DNA from 2 places in the Hippea alviniae EP5-r genome. Region 1 is predicted to be linked to the other one. Evidence: riboswitches for the same ligand, from Rfam matches in the RefSeq annotation. Region 1 holds a riboswitch; the other holds the start of a gene.

Evidence for each region. A riboswitch is a leader RNA that binds a small molecule or an ion and turns the genes downstream of it on or off. The one in region 1 is predicted to bind molybdenum cofactor.
Region 2: linked by a shared signal. The riboswitch ahead of G415_RS0105235 (Rossmann-like domain-containing protein) and the one ahead of G415_RS0101030 (substrate-binding domain-containing protein) in region 1 are both predicted to bind molybdenum cofactor.

What each region holds. Positions count from the first base shown of each region.
Region 1 covers NZ_ATUV01000001.1:191,199-199,231, forward strand. Annotated here, with positions in the region: gene G415_RS0101020 (DNA polymerase) at 1-1,864, opposite strand, end outside; gene G415_RS0101025 (EamA family transporter) at 1,938-2,798, shown strand; molybdenum cofactor riboswitch at 2,841-2,960, shown strand; gene G415_RS0101030 (substrate-binding domain-containing protein) at 3,026-3,772, shown strand; gene G415_RS09345 (pyrimidine 5'-nucleotidase) at 3,820-4,437, shown strand; gene speB (agmatinase) at 4,424-5,257, opposite strand; gene G415_RS0101045 (pyruvoyl-dependent arginine decarboxylase) at 5,254-5,733, opposite strand; gene speD (adenosylmethionine decarboxylase) at 5,764-6,195, opposite strand; gene G415_RS0101055 (ABC transporter ATP-binding protein) at 6,313-7,587, opposite strand; gene G415_RS0101060 (ABC transporter permease) at 7,591-8,033, opposite strand, start outside.
Region 2 covers NZ_ATUV01000001.1:1,004,468-1,012,500, reverse strand. Annotated here, with positions in the region: gene fusA (elongation factor G) at 1-327, opposite strand, end outside; gene G415_RS0105245 (hypothetical protein) at 349-969, opposite strand; gene G415_RS09950 (cupin domain-containing protein) at 1,103-1,543, opposite strand; molybdenum cofactor riboswitch at 1,651-1,772, shown strand; gene G415_RS0105235 (Rossmann-like domain-containing protein) at 1,808-2,566, shown strand; gene G415_RS0105230 (potassium channel protein) at 2,553-3,995, opposite strand; gene G415_RS0105225 (damage-control phosphatase ARMT1 family protein) at 4,152-5,039, shown strand; gene G415_RS10955 (ribonuclease HII) at 5,018-6,160, shown strand; gene G415_RS0105215 (ATP-binding protein) at 6,263-7,423, shown strand; gene G415_RS09945 (bifunctional aminoglycoside phosphotransferase/ATP-binding protein) at 7,439-8,033, shown strand, end outside.

The DNA.
Region 1 (8,033 bases):
CGAATAGTTTAACAGCAGTCTGGGTGTGTATGTCTTCGTCGTTTTTGAATACTTCAATGAGTGTCTCATCTTTTGATAGCTCTGCCAAAACCCTTAGTTCAATTTGAGAGTAATCTGAACAGATAAGCTTGTATCCCTTTTCTGCTATGACGGATTTTCTTATGCCTAAATGCAACTCATCATCGCCTGCGGGCAGGTTTTGAAGGTTTGGATTTGAAGATGAGAGTCTGCCTGTTGATGTAAGTGTTTGATTAAATGTTGTGTGGATTCTGTTGTTTTTATCAACCTTTTCCAAAAATGGTATTATGTATGTTGAAATCACCTTGGCTATTGCCCTGTATGTGATGATTAATCCTGCTATCTCGTATTTTTCACTTAGCACCTGAAGACTTTCTGAATCGGTTGAATACCCTGTTTTTGTTTTTTTAATGGGTTTTATCTTGAGCTTTTCAAATAGTATTCGTTGAAGTTCCTTTGTTGAGTTTATGTTGAATATCTCACCTGCAAGTGCATAGATTGAATTCTCTATTCTGCTCAGTTTGTCTTCCAATTCGTTTTTGAACGATATTAAGTAATCGACATCTATCTTTATGCCTGTTTTTTCCATTTCAAAAAGCACAATCGATAATGGTGTTTCCACTTCTTTTAGCAAAAACTCAAGATTGTTTTCTTTTATGTAGTTTTTTAAAGGTTCGTAAACTTTCGCAAGTTTGTCGTGGAAGTTATTGGCTTTTGCAACTTTTAGGTAAATTTCATCATCTATTTGTTCAAAGCATGAGTCTGGTGAGCCCTTCGAGTCTGGATTTACAAGATAACAGGCAAGCTTTATATCAAATGGAAGAATGTTAAAATTTACGCCTAAGGATGCAAGTTGCTTTATGTCGTATGCTATTGTGTTTTTGTCTATCTCAAATACAGACGGTTCAACCCTTTTTAGTGTTCCATTCTCAAACAGCAAGACTGAACCGCTTTGGGAAAACAGAATTGGTTTTTCTTGTTTTGTTGGTTTTTCTGGTTTTGTTTGTTCTTCTGGAAGTTGATTTATCAGTGATTTAAAGCCGAATTTTAAAAAAATCTCCTTTACTTTTGATATGTCTGCATCCTTTTTCTCTATCTGATTTAGACTTACATCTATGGGTGCATCCCTTTTTACAACCGTTAGCTCTTTGTATGCAGGAAGATTATTAAGCTCTTTCTCTATGGCATTTTTCACTTTTGGCTTTAGATTGTCTAAATTATTTAAGATGCCGTCCAAGTTCTTGTAATCTTTGAGAAGCAGGCTTGCCGTTTTTGGGCCTATGGATTTAACGCCTGGTATATTATCTATGCTATCACCGACTAAAGCCAAAAAGTCTGCAACCTGTTCTGGATATACGCCCAATTTTTCAAAAACCTTTTCTCTATCATAAAGAACCTTTTTAACAGGGTCGTAAAGTTTTATGTCATTATCAACCAACTGAAATAGGTCTTTATCAGTTGCAACGACAATTACTTCAAAGTCATGCTTGAGTTTATCGGCAAATGTTGCTATCAAGTCGTCTGCTTCAAATCCATCGAGTTCAATAATGGGAATGCCAAAGGCTTTTATTAACTCTTTTGTGGGTTCTATCTGGACAGACAACTCATCTGGCATTTTCGGCCTGTTCTTTTTGTAGGTTTCTAATATATCTTCTCTGAATGTTTTTGCTTTTGTGTCAAAGAATATGGCTATGTATTTAGGTTTTGCGTTCTCAAACTCTAAAAGTAGCTTGGCAAAGCCAAAGATAGCCGAAGTGGGTTGACCTTTATAAGACAAACCCTTGATTGCAAAAAAGAACCTGTATAAAAACGAGCTGCCATCGATAAGATAAACTTTATCTTTCATCTTAAAAAATTTACACTAAAGGGTAAGTTTAGTCAACGAAGAGTTACTGTATGAAATTTGATTGGGGATTAAAATGAGGGGGAATAAGACAAAAGGTTTAGTTGAAATGTTTTTTGCTACTTTTATATGGGGTTCAATCCCGCTTTTTTCCATATGGACCAATCTTCCTTCGCCTGTGTTTGTGTTTTTCAGAGTTTTATTTGCTTTTCCTTTTATTTTTTTCTATTCTTTAAGAAAGCTTGGCAAAAAAGAATTAATTAGAATTAAACCCGCTTTTCCCTTAGTAATATCGGGGATAGTTCTTTCTCTTAACTGGATTTTTTTCTTCTGGGCTATAAATCTTACAGATATAACAACAGCTGTTGTGCTTTACTATTTTGGTCCTGTTTTCAGTATTATTCTGGCTGTTGTTTTTCTTAAAGAGCCTTTGACAAAAACCCTTATTCTGGCTACATTGTTTGCATTTTTCGGTGCTTTTCTAACCTTTTTACCATCTTTTAGCTACTCGTCGGCTTCGTTTTTTGGTTCGTTGATTGCTCTTGTCTCTGGTTTTTTATATGGACTTTTGGGATTTATTTCTAAAATTACGACAGCTAAACATTCTTCGTTAAAAATTACGGTTTATCAAATTTTTATCTCGCTTTTCTTTACTATGCCTTTTGTATTCTTCTTTAAGTTTGGATTGAATTTGACGGTTCTGTTTTTGCTCGTTATAACTGGCGTTGTTCATACAGCTTTGGCTCTATTTTTGTGGTATGATTCGCTTAATTATATCAAAGTCTCGACGAGTGCCGTATTTTCTTATCTTGATCCTTTCTTTGCTATAGTTTTAGGTTTTCTAATTCTTCATCAAAAACCGTCCTTGATTCAACTTATAGGTGGGATTTTGATAGCTATTTCAGGTGTTGTTGTGTCTATGGAAGAGGGAAAGTGATTTTAAAAACTTTACAATTCTCAGGAAAAATTGTAATAAATTTTAAAATTAAGTCTCCGAGCCTTTTAGCCTAAGGCAAAAAGCTATGGCTGAAGGCCGATAGGGTATAAGTGGAAACGCTTATGCCTCCCGTGATTGGAAAGGAGATAGTTATGACCGCTCTTATCTTTTAGGCAATCTTAACCATATAATATTTATGGATTAATTAAAATTAAGGAGGTGCTATCGTGCGCAAGTTATTCTTTGGGGTTTTTGTGTTTCTATTTGTTTTTAGTTTTGAGGGTTTTTCCTGCACGCTTTACTGGTTTACTGGTGCCGGCATCAAAAAGCCTGCTGAAAGGATTGCAAAAATGTTTGAAAAAACTCATCACTGCAAGGTTGCTATTATAACTGGCGGTTCTGGTCAAGTATTAAACGAGATGCTTCAAACTAAAAAGGGAGCTATATATACTCTTGTTGATGCACTGTTTCTAAAAAAAGCTATAAAACATAAAATCGTTTTAAAATATGATAAAATCCTTAAACTCACACCTATTTTTCTTATATCTAAAAGTGCAGAAAGTAAAATAAGGACGATTAATGACCTTGCCAAAGCAGGTGTTAGAATAGCAGGCGGTGATACAAGGGCTATGTGTCTTGGCGAGACATTCAGAGAAATAATGAATAAGCTTCCAAAAGAGTTGAGGGAAAAAATTGAGAAAAATATAGTTGTTAGATGCTTGAATGTCTTTCAAATAGTAGGGTATGTGAAAAGCGGCGTTGTTGATGCTGGTATTGTTCTTGATAAGGCTCTTGTAAGAGACACGAATCTCAAGTGGATAGATATACCGGAAAAGTGCAATGTTCATAGGTATGGTTATGTTGCTTTAATAAGGTATTCAAACTCAGAAAAAGCCAAAGAGTTGTATAATTTTATACTTAAGCATCTTAATGTTTATAGAGAGTATGGATTTGAACTTATAAAGCCCCGCTGAGGGGCTTTTTGTTTGATATATTAAACCATCTGGAGTATTATTTAGACATGAGAGTATTTTTGATTGATGTAGATAATACCGTTTATCCACAGGAAGCGGGTGTTTTTGACCTTGTTGATAAGAGAATAAACGAATATATGATTAAGTTCTTAGGAATGGACCCACAAGAAGTGCCCAGAAAAAGAATAGAATACTGGCACACATACGGCACTACGATGGCGGGACTTATGAAACATTATCACATAGACCCACACCACTTTCTCGAATTCACGCATGATGTTAATCTGAACGGGCTTGTAAAACCCAATCCAAAGTTGAGAGAGAAGTTAAAAGAGATAGATGCCGTTAAGATTGCATTTACAAATGCACCACTAAAACATGCCCAGAAGGTTTTGGAGCTTGTCGGAATAATAGACCTGTTTGTTGATATATTTGACATAATTAGCTCTGATTTTATAGGAAAGCCGCACAAATATCCGTATCAAAAGATAGTTGAGCTAACAAAAGCTAAGAAGTATCTAATGGCAGACGATGTCGAAAAAAATATAAAAACAGCAAATCAGCTTGGCATGTTTACTATTCATATCTCAAAAGATGGTGGAATCGGGCATCTGAATATAGATAAGCTTGAAAATGTGCCGATAGAGATTGTTAACTCTTTATAAGAAGCAGAAGCTCTCTTACTATGCTTGCAGCAACGATAGATGATACACCGCTTGGGTCGTAATGTGGTGATAACTCAACCACATCTGCACCGATTAGTCTTTTGTCTTTAAGTTTGAGAAGGAAGTTTAAAAGCTCTTTGTATGTGATACCACCTGGCTCTGGCGTTCCAGTTCCTGGAAAAACAGAAGGGTCAAGCACATCAAGGTCCACCGTTAAATAGATGGGTTTATCTTTTATCTCGTCCAAAAACTCTTTAGCTTTTGACAAATCAAGCATGCACATATTTTTATCTCTTAAAGGCAGGAGTTTATCTTCCCTTACCATACTTCTTATACCGAGCTGATATAGATTTTCAAAGCCTACAACTTCGGCTGTTCTTCTCATAACCGTCGCATGAGAGAATTTTTCTGCCCTGTATGAGTCTATAAGGTCGCTATGTGCATCAAGCTGAATAACGACCAAATCCTTGAACTTCCTTTTGTGAGCTTTTATTATTGGATAGCTTATCAAGTGTTCACCACCTAAAGCTAAAACCCTTCTGCCCTTTGTAATTATCTTGTGGATAAAGCTCTCTATTATTTCAAGGTTTAGATTAACATCAGAATATGAGAGCGGAATATCGCCAATGTCATAAAACCTTATATCTCTCAAATCCTTGTCTTGATAAGGACTGTATGATTCTATGCCGTATGATGCTTCCCTTATGGATGCTGGAGCAAAGCGAGAACCAGGTCTAAAGGTGGATGTACCGTCATAAGGCACACCCACCAGAACAATACGTGATTTCTTTAAATTGGGATTACTGCAGTAATAATTCATTTATTTTCCCACCAGAGAACAACACAGGCAAAAACGGCTCCGTGTTCTTCAACTATGTGGTCAACGGCGATACTTTCAATTCTTTCTATCTCATACCCCCTGTATTTCATGCCCCACTCTGCCATCTTTCTTACTTGTTCTTCTGCCTGCTCTTTTGTTATGTCGTAATCTTCAAATTCCATTATCAAACCATTCTTGGTGGGGTCTTTTGGTATGCCTATTGCAACTGCTGCTGCAATCCTTTGTCCTTTCTTCGATGATGTTAAAGCAGCATAGGCAACGGGCACTAAATCTCCCAAAGGCAGCTCAATGTTATCAACTTTTTTGCACTTCGGGGGCAAAATAGAACTCATTTTTACTAAATTTGTATTTCCAACGCCGCTTTCTAAAAGTGCTACATCGAAGGCATTAAGCTCGCTGAAGCCTTCAGCTGCAGCTGCTTTTATGGTGTAAATATTCGGAGCCCTATTGAACATGTAAGGTTTCCTCCTAAATAAATAACTTACTTAGATAAAAGCAGCGCTATTGTTTTCTTGTTTTTGCTTTTGTTGTTGGTGTATAAGAAAAGGTTTGAATTCTAAATTCTCTATCTCTAAGACGCCTCGAAGAACTTCTTTCTCTTCTGTCCGTGAGGGTTTGAGAACCTTTTTTAAGTATTCATGTGCTTTCCATGGATTTGATGAATCACCACATGTAAAAAAGTCAACTGCTGCAAATCCGTATTCAGGCCAAGTGTGGATTGCAAGGTGGGACTCTGCGACGATTACGACGCCGCTTACACCGAAAGGGTCGAAAGTTCTAAAGGAAGAAGAAATCACTGTTGCGTTTGCAGCCTTAGCTGCTTCAATTAAGTGCTTCTCTAATGCCTTTGGGTCATTGAGAAGCTTTCTGTCACACTCAAAGTACTCAGCCAAAACATGTCTTCCAAGTGCCTTCACTCATGTGCCCTCCTTTTTTCTTTTAAAAGTTTTTTTGCCATACAAGAGCATGGCAACAGTCGTTTTATATATCACTCTTTGGTTTAAAAGTCAAAAACTTCTCTGAATTAGCTTGATTTATATTTTTATTGGTATATCCGGGTTTATAGAAATTTCATCATCTCGAGAGTCGTAATCCAAAATCTCTGCATACATGCAAAAATTCAGAAGGGGTTTTAAGACAGAATTTGGTTTTTCTTTAGGTAGTTTCTTTCTTAAGAACTTTTTTGCTTCTTTGGAATTTATGCTTCCATTGTTTTCTTTTATGAATTTTACAAATATTTTTACTATGGGAAGTTTTAGTAATTCGGTTCTAAATATCTCTTTTCGTTCGTTTATGTCAGCATCCAAGAATTTTCTTCCTGTATTGGTTAAAACTATGTATCTGAAGGGTGTTTGGACGAATCCCATAAGTTCAGCCGCAGTTGCTATAATCATTGCTACGGTAAATCTTCTGTTTATCCTTTCTGATAATTCGAACATTTCTATTTTTCCATCGTTATCTTCTAATACTTCGAGCAGTCCTATAACTTCTCCTACGGTGGCATTCGGTATAGGTAGAAGTTGCTCATGTATCTTTGTGTAGGGTTCATCGGGTATTATGTTTTTTGTTAAGTAATTTCTTATGGCGTCAACTATCTTCAGAAAGTCGGCACTATTTTGGTCTCTTGGATATGATAGTTTGTTTTTGTATACCAATTGAACCCTACCGGGTCTTGAGGCCATTATTATTATCTCATCGGACATGTATACGGCTTCTGTTATATTGTGAGTTACTATTACAATTCCTTTAAGTGATGTTTTTCTTGAGAGCCATAAGTCCATCAACTCTTCTCTTAGATTCTCAGCTGTCAGAACATCGAGAGCACTAAAAGGTTCATCCATGCACAATATTTCTGGATTTGATACAAGAGCTCTGGCTATACCAACTCTTTGTTTCATACCACCTGACAAGCTTTTTGGATATACATCTTCAAAACCTTCAAGACCTACTATATCAATAACCCTTTTTATCATCTCGTCTTTGTTTCTTATCTCTCTGTTTCTTATGCCTATGGCTATATTGTCCCATACGGTTTTCCATGGAAATAGAGCAAAGTTTTGAAATACCATAGCCATTTTATCATTAACACCACTTTGAACTTTGCCTTTGTAAAAAACTTTCCCTTTTGTTGGTTTTAGAAGTCCTGTGATTATTCTTAATAGAGTTGATTTTCCACATCCAGACGGACCTAATATGGACACTATTTTTCCTTCTTCTATAGATAGACTTATGTTTTCGAGAACGGTTAAAGATTCACTTTTTGATATAGGGAATATCATGTTGATGTTTTCAAGTTTTATTATCTCCATAATCTACTCCAAAGAGAATCGTTTTGCTGCGTATTTTTGAAGCGGTCTCCATACAACCCTGTTAATAAACACTACACTTAGGGACATAACAATTATGCTTATTGCGAGTAGATGTAGTTTTCCCGTATCGGTGAAATTGTTTATTAATGCTCCAATACCTATAGCTTGCAGTATCCTACCTTTTACGCTCATGTATTCAGCCACAATGCTTGCGTTCCATGCCCCACCCGCTGCGGTTATTATGCCAGTGATTAGGTACGGGAACACCACAGGTATATACAAGTTTATCATTTTTCTTAAACCTTTTATGCCAAATAGATTCGATGCCTCTTCTAGTTGCTTTGGAACTACGGAAGCGCCAGCTATAACATTGAACAAGATATACCATTGAGTTCCGAGCATCATGAGCAAGATTGATGAGTAGTTTAGTTGTGGAAACAAGATGA
Region 2 (8,033 bases), 810 kb from region 1:
ACCATCTTTTATGTCTATTAACATTACAGTGCTGTCTGCTGCCTTTATGCCGCACAGTGCATCCGCTATGAAATTATGATACCCTGGTGTGTCTATTAGATATATTCTGTGTTTTTTGTGGTCTGTATATCCGACTGCAAGCTGAAGTGAGATTTTTCTTTCGATCTCTTCTGAATCAAAATCCATTACTGTATTGCCTTTGTCTGTTGAGCCTTTTCTTGTTATCTTTTTCGTCTGAAATAGGATATCTTCGCATAGGGTTGTCTTGCCACAACCACCTGAGCCACATATTGCGACGGTTCTCTTTTTGGAGATATCAACAGCCATTTGAGTTTTACCTCCTTGTTTTTATAGACAATCCTTTATCTTATCTTTGTAATTTTCTTCTGTTTTTAATGCTCTGAGTTTTAGGCTTCTCTCTTTATACTCTTCAAGTTTGTTCTCTTTTGATTTTATATGTTCAAGCCATGAGTTGACCCAATCTTTATATTCTGGGTGATTCTGGCTATTGCTTTTCATTATTGAGTCTTGCAGGTTGTATCCGACAATGATGTCAGTAATGTCAAGTGTATCATTGTAATCAACGAAGTATGCTTCTGTGCCTGTTATTGAATAGACACCGGGTGCTATCTCAACGCCCTGAGTGTTTTCGACCTTATAATAACCAACAACGATATGTTGAACATCTTTTTGATAGGGTTTATAAATTGCTCTAAAGAGAATGTATATCTGGTCGTAGAGCTGTTTCTCTAAGATTTTCTCAACTTCTTCGAAGTAAAATACATAGTCCAATTTTCCGTCGGCGTTGAATCCTTCAAGGTAAGGGCCGTTTTCGTATTCACCTTTTCTTAGTGGGTTTAATCCAAGAATGTCTCTCAAAATAAGATTTTGATTGCCAACAACTTCGTTGCACTCTTCCTTTAATCCCGGAAGAGCAAAAAATGGCACGCAGATAGTTAGTGTCTCCATTGGCATATACTCCTTTCTTTGTTTTGGTGGTTTGACATGATAACCTTAATAGATTTTTGAAAAACCATTTCACTTATAAATATAAATTAAATGTGATTTTATATCAAGAAGTTTTAACTCTCTTCAGGAATCCCTACTTCAACACCTTCTCTTCACTTTTATACCAGGGTGGAGAAACTATGCATAGAAATACAAAGTCTCTGTTGCTTTTATTCTCTGCCCATTGGATTACATTTGGTGCTATGTAGATTGCCATGTTTGGCTTTGCTTTAACTGTTTTGTTGCCAATATGCAATATGGCTTCGCCTTTTAGAATGTAATACACTTGAGCGCTTTTTGTGAGTTTATGCGGTTCTGTTTTTGAGTGTGGTTTTAAGGTTATGTAAGAGGTTGAAAAACCAGGGTTTACTCCATCGTTTTTTGGATGTATCACTTCTCTTACCAAGAATCCACCACCATAAACCTTCTGCGGGCATTTAAGGGCATTTTTTACGAGGAATTCAGGTTGTTTCGATTTTCCAAAAGCAGGGACGCTTAGAAATATTGCTGCAATTAAGACTAAAAATTTTTTCATTTTGCACCTCCTTCTTTTTCTTTTTTTGTTTTTAGGATAAAATATTTTTTAAGTCAAGCAGGTTGATAAATTAAAATTAGCCTTGAATTATTGGAAGTATAACAGTATAGTATAGGTATCTCCGAGCCTTTTAGCCTAAGGCAAGAAGCTATGGCTAAAGGCCGATAGGGTATAAGTGGAAACGCTTATGCCTCCCGATTTTTTGGAAAGGAGAGTGCCCTTGAATTTAGAAATCTTGTTAACTATAGAAGGGAGAATCAAAAAATGAGTATTTTGGAAGAAGCTCTTTTTAAATTTAAGGAAATTGTCGAGAATCATGGATTGTTGAATAAGAAAATACAGATTAAAATGAGACCTTTAAAGCCAGAAGAAGCCATAGGTAAACCAGAAAGGGACGATTTTCCTCTTCTTAAAGGTAAAGAAGTGCTTATAGAAGCTGATTTCTTATCTGCTAAAGGACAGGCATTTACCGACGAGCCGAGCGATTTTGAAGGTTATATTGAAGATGTATTAAAGCTTTCACTTTCAACGAACAGAAATAGAGCCGTTGTTGTTGCCACTATTAACGCTGTTTTAAGGCATTTGAATATGACATGGGGAACTATTCACTGCAAGGATGAAGAGCCGTCTCAATGTGCAGCTGAAATGGCAGAGAGATTTTACAGGAGATGGGGTAAAAATACAACTATAGGTATGGTTGGACTTCAGCCTGCCCTTGCGGCTTCCATGATAACTGTTTTCTCAGCTAATAATGTAAAAATAGCCGATTTAGACGAAGATAATATTGGAAAGGATTTTAATGGTGTGAAAATTTTAGACGGCAGGGAATTTTCAAAAAAGGTTGTTGCAGAGAGCTTCGTTGCTTTAATCACAGGCTCAAGTGTAGTAAACGGCACGATTGATGAGTTAATAGGAGTATCTAAAATGGACAACAAAAACAGAATCGTTATATTTTATGGAACGACAATAGCAGGCGTTGCAAGTTTGCTTAATTTAAACAGGCTCTGCTTTAAGTCTCATTAGTGAGTTTACTTTCGAATTTTTCCATATCTTCTTTTGTGCCAACGCAGATTAGGGTTGAGCCTTCTTCTATTACGCAATTTGCTTTCGGGTTAAAAATAGTCTCTTTGTTTTTTGTTATCATGGCAATTATTATGATATTGTAATTGCTTCTTATATCTGTATCTTTAATTTTTTTGCCTGCATAGGGCGAATTTTTGCCTATATAGAACTCACCCATCTCAATGGTTCTATCTGATTGCATTACTATAGAAACGAATTCGGCTGTTCTGGGTGAAATAAGCATTCGGGATATGTCGTATCCGCTTGATTGATATGGTGATATGGTTTTTGCGCCCAATTTTATGAATTTTTTAACTGAATCTTCTGAGTTTGCTCGTGCAACAGCTAAGATGTTTCTGTTCTCATCTTTTGCCGTGATTAGTGTATATAAGTTGTCTGCGTCTGAATCCATTACTAAAGCTATACCCTGAGCCTTGTCAACCCGTGCTTTTTTTAATATCTCTTCTTCTGTTGCGCTGCCTATTATTGTTAGATATCCTTCATTTATTGCTTCATGGGCTTTTTCTGAGTCTTCTTCTATTATTACAAAAGGTTTTTTAAATCTTTCCATTTCCTTTGCTACAACTTTGCCGACCCTTCCATATCCGCAGATTATGAAGTGATTTTCCAACTTTTTTATCTTTTTTTCCATGATTTCCTCCACATTGAGTTTCATGTTTATAATTTTATCCGTAAATGCGCTGGAGACAATACCTGTAAGTAAAGCTATGCCTGAGATACCCATAATCATTAAAAACGATGCAACTATTCTTCCTGTTGGAGTTGTTGGAACAATGTCTCCATATCCGACGGTTGTAAATGTAACTATGCTCCACCAAATTGCGTCGAATAGATTATGAATTTTCGGATTATGACCGCCTTCTGCGACAAATATGATAATTGACGATGCTATGATTAAAAATGTGAAGATTATAAAGACTGTTGATATTTCAAATGCCCTTTCGCTGATGCCTTCCATAACGCCCTGAAAACTTCGGCTAAAACGGGCGCCTTTTATAACCCTTGAGATTATTATGAGAATTCTGTAGGGGTAAGGCAGGCTGGTGTAAGGTATGAGAGCGATTATGTCTGCTATTGTTGATGGAAGAGTGAGATATTTTAGTATGCTTATTGCGTTTTTCTGCTTTCTCTCTTCAACAACCATCAATGTCCTTATGAATAAATCAAATGCAAATACCAAGATTGTGAATATCTCTATGTATCTGTAAAGGGTTGGAGAACCTAAGTATATGGGTATTGCCTTGTCATATCCAACGATAGCAATGAGTGATAAAGCAACAACAAACATCATAAAAAAGCGGTAAAATGACGATGATATGGTTTCAGCAAAAAATGTTTTTCTTATGCTTATTTTTACATCCAGCTTCATGGGAAAAACATTATACTAAATTTTGAAAAGTTTAGTCCAATTATTTGGTTTGATAGAATAGTAAACAAAAAAACGGATTATTTATTCCATCATAGCACCCAAATGAGCTTTTATTTTTGTTGCATTGGATAGGGCTCTTATCTATAATTTGTCAGTATGAAGGTTCATGCTGAGTGTTATCACTGCTTTATATCGCAGGCTACAAGAACGGCAAGATTGTTTTATGCAGATAGAGAGCATCTTCTAAAGCCTGCTATGGAAGTTGTTAAGGTTTTGCAGGATATAGATGTCAATCTGCCACCGCCTATTATTAGCGAAAAGGTTTATGGAACGATAAGAGAAACTTTGGGAATAGACGACCCTTATAAGGAGATAAAGAGAAAGTATAACGATATAGCCTTAAAATACGAGAATTTTGCAAAAAAGGAGATAGAAACTTCAGAAAACCCTTTGCTTTTTGCTATCAGACTTGCTTTAGCTGGCAATATCATAGATTTTGGGAGCGAAGTCGGAACGATTAACCTTGAGAAAACAATAGATGATGTTGTCCATAATCCGCTTGACCTTACGGATTTTTCGCTTTTTGAGAAGAACTTAAAAAATGCCAAAAATATTGTTCTGCTTGCCGATAATGCAGGCGAAATCGTATTTGATAGGATTCTGCTTGAAACGATAAATAAACTGTATCCGGATAAAAAGCTTTATGTGATAGTCAGGGGCGGCCCAATAATCAATGATGTTACGAAAGAAGATGCAATCTATGTTGGAATGGATAAGGTGGCTAAAGTTGTCGATTCGGGAGAGATTATACCCGGATTCTGGCCTGATATGGCAAAACCAGAGTGCAGAAAAGTTTATGATGAAGCCGATATAATCATCTCAAAAGGGCAGGGCAACTTTGAAACATTAAGCGAGTTTGAAGATAGCCGCGTATATTTTCTATTTCTTGTGAAGTGTGGTGTTGTGGCGAGTTATCTCGGATTGAAGAAGTTTTCTAAGATATTTATCAGAAACGACTCACGATGGGAAAAACTGCGGGTGTAGATGAAGCGGGAAGGGGTCCCTGGGCTGGGCCTGTCGTTGCTGCATGTGTTATTCTAAACAAGGATATCCCACAGCTTGACGAGATAAACGACTCCAAAAAACTCACGGAAGCAAAAAGAGAAGAGTTATACGAAATTATCAAGAAAAACTCCATATATGGCATAGGCGTTGCATCAAACAAAGAGATAGATAAATATGGCATAGTAAAGGCCGTTGAGCTTGCCATAAAAAGGGCGATAAATGTGATGAGCCAAAAGCCTTCTTTTCTGCTTATAGACGGAAGGGATAAGTTTGATTTGCCTATTCCTTATAAAAGCATAATTGACGGCGATGAGAAGGTTAAAATGATTGCTGCAGCATCAATTATTGCCAAGGTGTGGCGAGACAGATACATGAAACTTGTTGCCGACATCTATCCTGTTTACGGATTTGAAAAGCATAAAGGATACGGCACAAAGGCTCACATAGAAGCACTGAAGGAGTATGGGCCTTGCGAGATTCATAGATTCTCTTTTAAGCCGATTAAGAAGATTGTTGAAGAAAGAAACAAAAAACCAAAGCTGCTTCTTCATGCCTGCTGTGCTCCGTGTGCAACAAGCGTAATAGAAAGGTTAAAAGAGAATTACGAGCTTGAGATATTCTTTTATAATCCCAACATACACCCTAAAAGAGAGTATGAAATCAGACTAAATGAGATAAAAAGATTGTGTGATTATCATAAATTGAAGCTGCATATAGGCGAATATGAGCCAAAGAAGTGGGTTGATATGCTTAAGGTTTACAAAAATGAGCCAGAAGGCGGCAAAAGATGTGTGCTCTGCTATGCCGATAGAATGAAAAAGACGGTTAAGCTGGCAAAAGAGCTTGGATTTGACTATTTTACAACGACACTTTCTGTTAGCCCTTTAAAAAAATACGATGTAATAAAGAAAATAGGCGAGAGTTTGTCAAAAAAATACAATATAAAATTTGAAGATACGGATTTTAAAAAGAGAGATGGTTTTAAGCGCTCTTCTGAATTATCAAGACAGTTTGGTTTTTACAGGCAGGATTACTGCGGATGTGTCTATTCAAACCTTGAAGCGAGAAGGAAGAGAAAATCTAAAAAGGGCTGTACTTAAGTTTTATTTAACAGTTCTAAAGTAGAACTGTTGGAGTAAAAAATAGTTCTAATATAGAACTAAATTGTTGATTTTATTAAGAAAATGTTTTAAATTAGAACTATGATAAGTGAAATTATTGAGCGATTTGAACTCACATTAGAACGCTTAAAGACATATTTACCAGAAAGAAAAAGGCCTTATTTTGATACAATAAAGATAAACAATATAAGAGGTGCTCTCGTATATGGTTTGCGTGGCGTAGGTAAAACAACTTTTCTTATTAGTAAAATTGCGGATTCTGAGTTAAATTTTCTTTATATGAGCGCTGATAACCCTACTATATCGCATATTCCACTTTACGACCTTGTAAGTGCCATTTTTAAAAAGGGTTATGATGGAGTTGTGATAGATGAAATTCACTATGCAAATAGGTGGAGTGAGCATATAAAGGCTCTTTATGACGATTTTCCTGCGAATTTTATTTGGATAAGTGATAGTAGCAATTTGATTTTAAAAAGAGCAGTATCTGATTTGTCAAGAAGATTTGTTCAATTTCGTATACCTTTGCTGTCTTTTAGAGAGTATCTATTTCTTTTGACGGGAAAATTATTTGATAAGATTGACCCTTTTAACCTAAACAGAAGAATTTTTGTGGAGCTGAAAGGTTTAAATGTTCTGAAACTGTTTTCTGAGTATATAAGATTAGGTATAAGGCCCATATTTTTGGAAGGTGAATATTGCCTAAGATTAAAAGCTCTTCTTGAAAAATCTATATATCACGACATTCCATTTTATGTAAATACCATACAGGACAATCATCTAAGAGTTATGAACGCCATTGTTGGATATTTAGTTAGCTCTCCATCTCCTACTTTAAATATATCTTCCATGTGCAGTCAGTGGGGAATTGGTAAAGAGAAGCTTTATGATTTGCTATATGTTGCTGAGCATTCAGAATTGCTTAATATAGTTAAAAAAAAGAGTAAGACAACTTATACAAAAGGAGCAAAAATTTTTCTATCAGACCCTTCCGTGTATGCGTGTTTTAATGGAAATAAAGGTAGTATGAGAGAGGCTTTTGTTGTTATGAGTTTGAAAGAGCGATACTCTATTTTTGCGAGCAAGAATGAAAGGGAATGCGATTTTATTGTTGACGGCATTAAAATTGAAGTTGGTGGGAAAGGTAAAAAGCTTAAGGGTGCAGATTTTGTAATAAGTGACGAGATAGACCTACCGGTGAAGAACAAGATTCCGATGTGGGTTTTGGGTTTTGTTTATTAATGCGGGGAGGAGAATATGACAGAAGAGCAGATTGATAAACTTGCAAAAAGATACGGTTTTGAGATTATCCAGACTCATATATCTTGGGTGCTTTTAGGCAAAAGTAAGGTTTACAAAATTAAAAAACCTGTTGATTTTGGGTTTTTGAACTATACAACGATTGATAAAAGGCTTGAGTTTTGCAAAAAGGAAGTGGAGCTAAACAGAAGATTGGCAGAAGAAATTTATGAAGGTGTAAGCACGATAAACGAAGAAAACGGAGAGCTTTTTATAGACGGAGACGGTAAGGTTGTAGATTATGCCGTCAGGATGAAGAGAATGCCACAGGATAGGATGATGGATGTTCTGATTGAGAGCGACCTTATAACGGACGAAGAGATAGAAGCTTTGGCAAAAAAGATTGCCGAATTCCATAAAAAAGCAGAGACAAACGATTATATATCTTCATTTGGCAGCATAAAGACGAATAAGTTTAATACCGATGAGAATTTTCAGCAGACTGAAGATGCTGTTGGCGAGTTTATAACCCGATTTCAGTATGAGAGTTTGAAAAAGTTTACTGACGAGTTTTATAAAAAGAATAAAGAGTTGTTTGATAAGCGCATAAAAG